Regions from separate parts of the Streptomyces sp. RGM 3693 genome, predicted to be linked through region 1. Evidence: riboswitches for the same ligand, from Rfam matches in the RefSeq annotation. Region 1 holds a riboswitch; the other holds the start of a gene.
What was found. A riboswitch is a leader RNA that binds a small molecule or an ion and turns the genes downstream of it on or off. The one in region 1 is predicted to bind glycine.
Positions count from the first base shown of each region.

Region 2: it holds a riboswitch for glycine, as region 1 does, so the genes downstream of both, gcvP (aminomethyl-transferring glycine dehydrogenase) here and gcvT (glycine cleavage system aminomethyltransferase GcvT) in region 1, are expected to answer to the same signal.

Region 1 is NZ_JBMPPQ010000001.1:766,345-770,753, forward strand. Features, by position in the region: gene glyA (serine hydroxymethyltransferase) at 1-23, opposite strand, end outside; gene gcvH (glycine cleavage system protein GcvH) at 123-500, opposite strand; gene gcvT (glycine cleavage system aminomethyltransferase GcvT) at 653-1,810, opposite strand; glycine riboswitch at 1,963-2,058, opposite strand; gene ACO0M4_RS03230 (AAA family ATPase) at 2,348-3,070, shown strand; gene ACO0M4_RS03235 (enhanced serine sensitivity protein SseB) at 3,238-4,083, shown strand; gene ACO0M4_RS03240 (enhanced serine sensitivity protein SseB C-terminal domain-containing protein) at 4,137-4,409, shown strand, end outside.
Region 2 is NZ_JBMPPQ010000003.1:1,506,251-1,510,659, reverse strand. Features, by position in the region: gene ACO0M4_RS35170 (MerR family transcriptional regulator) at 1-196, shown strand, start outside; gene ACO0M4_RS35165 (DNA polymerase IV) at 264-1,703, shown strand; gene ACO0M4_RS35160 (PRC-barrel domain-containing protein) at 1,613-1,996, opposite strand; glycine riboswitch at 2,111-2,209, shown strand; gene gcvP (aminomethyl-transferring glycine dehydrogenase) at 2,398-4,409, shown strand, end outside.

The sequences.
Region 1 (4,409 bases):
AGGGAGCTGTTCAGAAGCGACATGAGACTTCCTGGAGAGAGGGGGAGCGGGCGGGGCGCCGCGGCCCCGCCCGTGCGGTGGCGGGGCCGGGGCCAGGGCACTCCCAGCGTGAGCTGGGGGAGTCAGCCGGCGGTGAAGGCGGTGTACTCGTCGACCGTGAGCAGGTCCTCCGGCTCACCGGTGATCTTCACCTTGAACAGCCAACCGCCCTCGAACGGGGCGGAGTTCGCCAGCGAGGGGTCGGCGACGACGTCCTCGTTGACCTCGGTGATCTCGCCGTCCACGGGCGAGTAGAGGTCGCTGACGGACTTGGTCGACTCCAGCTCGCCGCAGGACTCGCCCGCGGTGACGGTGGCCCCGACCTCGGGGAGCTGCACGAAGACGACGTCGCCGAGGGCGTTGGCCGCGTGCTCGGTGATGCCGACCGTCGAGACGCCGCCCTCGGCGTCCGACAGCCACTCGTGCTCCTTGCTGTAGCGCAGCTGCTGGGGGTTGTCCATGGCTTGATTCTCCTGTACGCGAGGGTGTGATCGTGAAGGGGGGCACCTCCCGGACGAAGTCCGGGGGGAGGGTCTTGCCCAGTGAGACACGTGATGCCGGACGCAAAGGCGCAGGTCCGCGGCGGGCACCGCGGCCGCGCCGGCGCCGCCTGCTACTTCTGCCGCTTGTAGAAGGGCAGCGCGATGACCTCGTACGGCTCGTGCGTGCCGCGGATGTCCACCCGGACGCCCTCCGTGCCCGGTGCGGCGTACCCGGCGTCGACGTAGGCGATGGCGATCGGCTTGCCGAGGGTCGGGGACGGCGCTCCCGAGGTGACCTCGCCGATCACCGTGCCGTCGGCCGCCACGACCGGGTAGCCGGCGCGCGGCACCCGGCGCCCCTCGGCGATCAGGCCGACCAGCTTGCGCGGCGGGTCCTGCTCGGCGCGCTCGGCGGCCGCCCGCAGCGCGGCGCGGCCGACGAAGTCGCCCTCCTTCTCGAACTTCACGACCCGGCCCAGGCCCGCGTCGAAGGGGGTGAGCGCGGTCGTCAGCTCGTGCCCGTACAGCGGCATCCCCGCCTCCAGGCGCAGGGTGTCGCGGCAGGACAGGCCGCACGGGATCAGGCCGACGTCCCGGCCCGCCTCGGTCAGCGCCGTCCACAGGGCGACCGCGTCCGCCGGCCGGACGAACAGCTCGAAGCCGTCCTCGCCGGTGTAGCCGGTCCGGGCGATGAGCACCTCGACGCCGGCGACCGTGCCGGGCAGCCCCGCGTAGTACTTCAGGCCGTCCAGGTCGGCGATGGGGGCACCTCCCTGGTCGAGCGAAGTCGAGACCTTGGGGGAGAGCTTCTTGAGGATGCCGGGGGACTCCGGGCCCTGCACCGCGATCAGCGCGTAGGCGTCCCGGTCGTCGCGGAGCGCGGCGTCGAAGCCCGCCTGCCGGCCGGTCAGCGCGTCCAGCACCACCTGGGCGTTGGAGGCATTGGCGACGACCATGAACTCGCGCTCGGCGAGCCGGTAGACGATCAGGTCGTCGAGGATGCCGCCGTCGGGACCGCAGATCATGGTGTAGCGGGCCCGGCCGACCTTGAGGGCGCCGATGTTGCCGACCAGCGCGTGGTCGAGGAGGGCACCGGCCTGCGGACCGGTGACGGTGATCTCGCCCATGTGGGAGAGGTCGAACAGGCCGGCGCGGGTGCGGACCGCGACATGCTCCTCGCGTTCGCTGCTGTAGCGCAGCGGCATGTCCCAGCCGGCGAAGTCGGTCATGGTCGCGCCGAGCGCGCGGTGCGTGGCATCCAGCGCGGTACGGCGAGGGGCATCAGTCATCGTTCGGGGCTCCCAGGCATGGGTGACAAGACGGTCTCCCCATCTGTCATCGGAACCTGAGAGGTTCACCGGGAGTCCGCGACCGGACCCGGTTTGCACCTTGGGTGGAGCCGCCCCCTTCAGCCGGGCCGCGACTCGCTTTTCAGATCTGCCTCGCCCGCGCGGTATAGGGGCCTGAGAGATTCAAGGGAGGACTTGCTCCTTCGGCGCCCCGCCGTGGCGGCCGGGGACTCTCCCGCGCGGATTCAAGCGGCCGGTATGCAGTTGGCTGGCTGTGCACGAGTGACCAGTGGTGTGCCCGTGGCGGCCACATCATTACACGGGATCGCCGGATACAGGAGCCCCGGCCGCCGCTCCGTGACCGGCCACCCGTACCGCGCCCGGCCGGCCGGGCCCGCCGCCGCGTCGCCCGTCGGCCCCGTCGGACCGTCAGATCCCTTGGTACGGACGGCTACCGCCTTGCTGCTCATTACCTTTTCTTGACACTCTGCGGGAAGGCCGGGTCCCGAACCCGACCTGAGCCGACGGGGAGGGGCGATCACGGTGCACAGCGAAGCGGCGTACGCGACGACGGCGGGGGTGGCACCGCCACAGCCCGCACCACAACCGGCGCCGCCCGCGCCCGCGGCGAAGCGCCGCCCCCGCCCCGCCGCCCGGTCCGACCGGCCCCGGATCATCGATCTGCGGGACGGCGCCCGCGCCGCCCGCACCGCGCTCCGTTTCCCGGCCGGCGACCTGATCGTGATCTCCGGGCTGCCCGGCAGCGGCAAGAGCACCCTGATGGGCCGGGTGGTGCCGCACCACGACGGCCGCGGCGCCCCGGTGCACCGCGTCGACTCCCAGGACGCCCGGGAACGCTGGGAGCGCGGCCGACTGCGCCGCCTCCCGTACGCGCTCTACCGCCCGCTGGTCCGGGTCGCGCACTATCTGGCGCTGCGCCGTGCGGTGCGCTCCGGCGGGAGTGTGGTGGTGCACGACTGCGGGACGCTGGCGTGGGTGCGCCGCTGGCTCTCCCGGGCGGTCCGGCGCGACGGCCGGGGGCTGCACCTGGTGCTGCTCGACGTACCGCCCGAGGCGGCGCTGACCGGCCAACGGGCGCGCGGCCGGGGGGTGTCGCGGTACGCCTTCGCCCGGCACCGCCGGGCGGTCCGCCGGCTGGTCGCCCGGGCCGAGGAGGCCCGGCTGCCGTCGGGCTTCGGCTCCGCGGTGCTGCTGGACCGGACCGCCGCCGGGGCCCTGGAGCGCGTCACGTTCGGCTGACCGGGCCGGGGCCGCCCGCACCCGGCCCCGCTCGCCCGACCATCGTGGCCACCGCCGGCTTCGGCGACCGGCGCTCCGCCCGTTAGGGTCTGACCCACCGGGCGGGCCTGTGGGCCCGCCCCCAGGGTCAGGGGCCGGGCAGCGCGGCCAGTAAGTGGGTGGGTGAGATGAACTATCCGGACAATTACCCGCAGCACGGCGGTCCGGTGTCGGGGGACCTCTCGGGCGCGGGGATACCGCAGCTGGCTTGGCCGGCCAACGAGCTGGAAGAGGTGCTGGCCGCGTCGGTCGGACACCCCGAGGCCGGCGGCCGGATCGTCGAGGTGCTGGGCCGCAGCCGGGTGTGGGTGCCGCTGCCCGAGGGCGGCGGCCCGGAGCGCGGCGGCCTCGGCGCGGCCGGTCTGGACCTGTCGACCGTCGAGATCGGCGGCGCCGCGTACGTCCCGGTCTTCAGCTCCGAGCAGGAGTTCCTGAAGGTCGTCGGCGCGCATCTGTCGTACACCGTCGCGCCCGCGCAGGAGTTCGCCCGCGGGCTGCCCCCGCTGCTGGGCATCGCGGTCAATCCGGGCGGCACCGTCGGTGTCCCGCTGCCGCCGCCCGCGGTGGCCGAACTGTGTCGGATCGGGTGGACGGATCCGGCCGGCCCGCAGGTCGGCGGCGCCCGGGTGCGGCTCTTCGAACCGGACTGGCAGGACGAGCCGGTGGACTTCCTGGCCGCCGCCGGCCTGGCGTTCTCCGGCGCCGGGTTCGTGCTGACCGCCCGGCGCACGCTGGCCAGCGTCGAGGGCGACACGCCGGCGCTCTTCGTCGGCGTGCAGATCGAGGTCGCTCCCGAGCGGCTGCACGACGGCAGCGCCCGCGACGAGGTGCTCGCGGCGCTGGGCCGGGCGCTGGGCCAGGTGCCGGTGCCCTGGCCGGTCCAACTCGTCCTGCTCGACATCGCCCAGGGCGACCCGGTCGCCGACTGGATGCTGGAGCGCGTGCGGCCCTTCTACACCCGGGACCACTCGTAAGCTGGTGGAACGACGGGCGGGCGCAGGCCCTGCCGGCAGAAGGGACGGACCACGTGAGCGCGGGTGCGCATCAGGGAGCGGCGGCGGCCGACCAGGTCGAGCAGATGCTGCGGCAGGTCTCGCCCGGGCGCTATGACGCCTACGAGGCGCTGCTTCAGGCCCTCGCACACGGACAGGTCTGGATGCTCCTGTGGCACGGCCGGGCCGGACAACCCGATGCGCAGTACGGGAACATGGAGGTCGACGGGCTGGGCTACGCCCCCTGTGTGACCTCCGCGGCCGAACTCGCCGCCTCCGGCTGGACCCGCGACCACGAACTCGTCACC
Region 2 (4,409 bases), on a different contig from region 1:
GTGCACCTCGCCCGACCAGGTCGTGGATCTGCTCCAGGGCGGCCAGGGCGTCTTCGGGATCGCCGTGGGCGTGGTGTGGCGGGACGTGGAGGGTGCGCTGTCACAGCTCCACGGGGAGCGGGTGGACACCGGCGAGACGCTGATCGGGAAGAACCCGCACGACGAGTTGGCGCGGCGCCGCAACCGGGCCGGCTGACGGCTCCCGGGCGGTTCCCGGCCCGGGACCGGGTCGATTGTCAGTGGTGTGCGGCAGCATCAGTGGTGTGAGACGTGCGCCGACGATCCTGCATCTGGACATGGATGCGTTCTATGCGGCCGCCGAGCAGGCGGCCAAGCCGAGCCTGCGGGGAAAACCCGTGGTCGTCGGCGGGATCGGGCCGCGCGGTGTGGTCGCCACCGCCTCGTACGAGGCGCGGGTCTTCGGGGTACGTTCGGCGATGCCGACGGCGCAGGCGCGCCGACTGTGCCCCAATGCCGCTTATCTCAATCCCCGGTTCACGCTGTACCGCCAGGTGAGTGAATCGGTCATGGAGCTGCTGCGGGCGTTGTCACCGCTCGTGGAGCCGCTGAGCCTGGACGAGGCCTTCGTGGACCTGGAGGCCGGCGGGGTGGCGGCGGAGACTGCCGCGGTGCGAGCCGTGGGGGAGCAGCTGCGGCGCGATATCCGGGCGGCCACCGGGCTGACCGGTTCGGTGGGGCTGGCCGGCGCCAAGATGCTCGCCAAGATCGCGTCCGAGGCGGCGAAACCGGACGGCCTGGTGGTCATCGAGCCGGGCACCGAGCGGGAACTGCTGGGGCCGATGCCGGTGCGGACGCTGCCCGGGGTGGGGCCGGCGACGGCCGAGACGCTGCGCCGGGCCGGGATCCACACCGTCGCGGAGACCGCGGAGGCCGGCGAGGCGGAGCTGGTGCGGTTGCTCGGCAAGGCGCACGGCACCGGGCTGTACGGGATGGCGCTGGGCCGGGACGAGCGGCCGGTGGTGGCCGAGCGGGATGCGAAGTCGGTGTCGGTGGAGGACACCTTCGAGGTCGACCTGACTGACCGGACGCGGGTGCGGACCGAGGTGCTGCGGCTGGCCGATCGGTGTGTGGTGCGACTGCGGGCGGCCGGGCGGTCCGGGCGCACGGTGGTGCTCAAGGTGCGGAACTACGACTTCTCGACGCTGACCCGGTCGGAGACCCTGCGCGGGCCGACCGACGACCCGGCGGTCGTCCGGGAGGCCGCCGTGCGGCTGCTGGAGACGGTGGACACCACGGGTGGGGTGCGGCTGCTGGGCGTGGGGGTGAGCGGGCTGGCCGACTTCACGCAGGAGGACCTGTTCGCCCAGCTGGCCACGGAGCGGGAGGCGGCGGAGCAGGCGGCGGGCGGGACGGCGGAACCGGAAGCGGCGGGGGTGCCGGAGTCCGGTGCGGAGCTGCCGCGGCGCTGGCACCCGGGGCTGGACGTGGTCCACGAGGAGTTCGGTGCCGGATGGGTGCAGGGCAGTGGCGTGGGGAGGGTGACCGTGCGGTTCGAGACGCCGTGGTCCGCACCGGGGCGGGTGCGGACCTTCGCCGTCGACGATCCGGCGTTGCGGCCGGGCGAGCCCCTGCCGCTGCCGGGCGAACCGGATCAGTCGTCCGCGCCGGCGATCCGCCCGAAGTCGGCGTCGCCGGCCGACGAGGCGGAGTCCGCGGCCGGTGCGGAGATATCCAGGCGGTAGTGGTGGTAGAGCTGGAGTTCCTGCTCGGGGGAGAGGTGCCGGCCGACGCCGAAGTCCGGGGCATCCTTGATCAGCTTGCGGTCGTAGGGGATGTGCAGGCTGTCGCCGACCATCTTGCTCGGTTCCAGGGGAACGAACGCATCCCGACTGAACAGGCCGGTGCGGACGGCCGCCCATTCCGGTTCGCCCGTCGCGTCGTCGAGGTAGACCTCGTCGACGGTCCCTATTTTCGCGCCGTTCCGGTCGAACGCTTTGCGGCCGATGAGGCTCCGGGGATCGATATCGGTTTGCACGGTCCCTCCAATTGGTCGCAACTGCCTTGTGACAACTACGAAACGGCACATTTCATGCCTCGGCCACTCGAAGGATCGTTCCGGCAGTGCGCTGGTAGGCTGGCGAATGGCCGTCGACCCCATGCGGGAGAGTCCTTTGTCGTTCGCGACCAGGGGCGCCGAAGGAGCAAATCCTCCCCGGAATCTCTCAGGCACACGTACCGCATGGATGAGGTCACTCTGGAAAGCAGGGCGGGCCACGGGCAGGTACATGCCGGAACCCTTCCTCACCGACGGTGAAAGCCGGACCGCAGCGCGCGGGCCGGTGAAGCTCTCAGGTTGAGATGACAGAGGGGGAGGCCGTCCGGGCACCAGCGCCGTGGTGCCCCTCGTAGGTCGTACTGACCAGGAGGCCCCCGCAGATGACCACCAACCGCATCTCCCTGACCGAACTGGAGCGCGGCACTCCGTTCGAGCGCCGGCACATCGGGCCCGACCACGAGGCGCAGGCCAAGATGCTCGCGCAGGTCGGCTTCGGATCGCTGGACGAGCTCACCGCCACCGCCGTCCCCGACGTGATCAAGAGCGCCGAGGCGCTCGGCCTGCCGCAGGCCCGTACCGAGGCCGAGGTCCTGGCGGAGCTGCACGCGCTCGCCGACCGCAACCAGGTCCTGTCGTCCATGATCGGACTCGGCTACTACGGCACGTTCACCCCGCCGGTGATCCTGCGCAACGTCATGGAGAACCCGTCCTGGTACACGGCCTACACGCCCTACCAGCCGGAGATCTCGCAGGGCCGCCTGGAGGCCCTGCTGAACTTCCAGACCGTGGTCGCCGACCTGACCGGACTGCCCACCTCCGGTGCGTCCCTCCTGGACGAGGGCACCGCCGCCGCCGAGGCGATGGCGCTCGCCCGCCGGGTCGGCAAGGTCAAGCAGGGCGTCTTCCTGGTCGACGCGGACTGTCTGCCGCAGACCGTCGCCGTCATCCAGACCCGCGCCGAACCGACCGGCGTGGAGGTCGTGGTCGCCGACCTCACCGACGGCATCCCGGACGAGATCGCCGAGCGCGGTGTCTTCGGCGTACTGCTCCAGTACCCTGGCGCGTCCGGCGCCGTGCGCGACCCGCGGGCGGTGATCGAGCGGGCGCACGAGCTGGGCGCGATCGTCACCGTCGCCGCCGATCTGCTGGCGCTGACGCTGCTCACCTCGCCCGGCGAGCTCGGCGCCGACATCGCGATCGGCACCAGCCAGCGCTTCGGTGTCCCGATGGGCTTCGGCGGGCCGCACGCCGGCTACATGGCCGTCCGCGAGCAGTACGCCCGCAGCCTGCCCGGCCGCCTGGTGGGCGTCTCCGTCGACGCCGACGGCAACAAGGCCTACCGCCTGGCACTGCAGACCCGCGAGCAGCACATCCGCCGTGAGAAGGCCACCAGCAACATCTGCACCGCGCAGGTGCTGCTCGCCGTCATGGCCGGGATGTACGCCGTGTACCACGGCCCCGACGGGCTGCGCACCATCGCCCGCCGCACCCACCGGTACGCCGCGATCCTGGCCGAGGGCCTCAAGGCCGGCGGCGTCGAGCTGCTCCACGACGGCTACTTCGACACCCTGACCGCCCGGGTGCCCGGCCGGGCCGCCGAGGTCGTCGCCGCGGCCCGCGAGGCCGGCGTCAACCTCCGCCAGGTCGACGCCGACCTGGTCGGCATCGCCTGCGACGAGACCACCGGGCGCGCCCAGCTGGCCGGCGTCTGGGGCGCGTTCGGGGTCCACGGCGACATCGACGCGCTGGACGCGGCCGCCGCCGACGCCCTTCCGCAGTCGCTGCAGCGCACCGACGACTACCTCGGCCACCCGGTCTTCCACCAGCACCGCTCCGAGACCGCGATGCTGCGCTACCTGCGCACCCTCGCCGACAAGGACTACGCGCTGGACCGCGGCATGATCCCGCTCGGCTCCTGCACGATGAAGCTGAACGCCACCACCGAGATGGAGCCGGTCACCTGGCCCGAGTTCGGCCAGCTGCACCCCTTCGCCCCGGCCGACCAGGCCGAGGGCTACCTCACGCTCATCCGGGAGTTGGAGGAGCGGCTCGCCGCGGTCACCGGCTACGACAAGGTGTCCATCCAGCCCAACGCCGGCTCCCAGGGCGAGCTGGCCGGTCTGCTCGCCGTCCGCGCCTACCACCGTGCCAACGGGGACGAGCAGCGCACCGTCTGCCTGATCCCGTCGTCGGCGCACGGCACCAACGCCGCCAGCGCCGTGATGGCCGGTATGAAGGTCGTCGTCGTCAAGACCGGTGAGGACGGCGAGGTCGACGCCGACGACCTGCACGCCAAGATCGAGAAGCACCGGGACGAACTGGCCGTCCTGATGGTCACCTACCCGTCCACGCACGGCGTGTTCGAGGAGCACATCACCCAGATCTGCGCCGC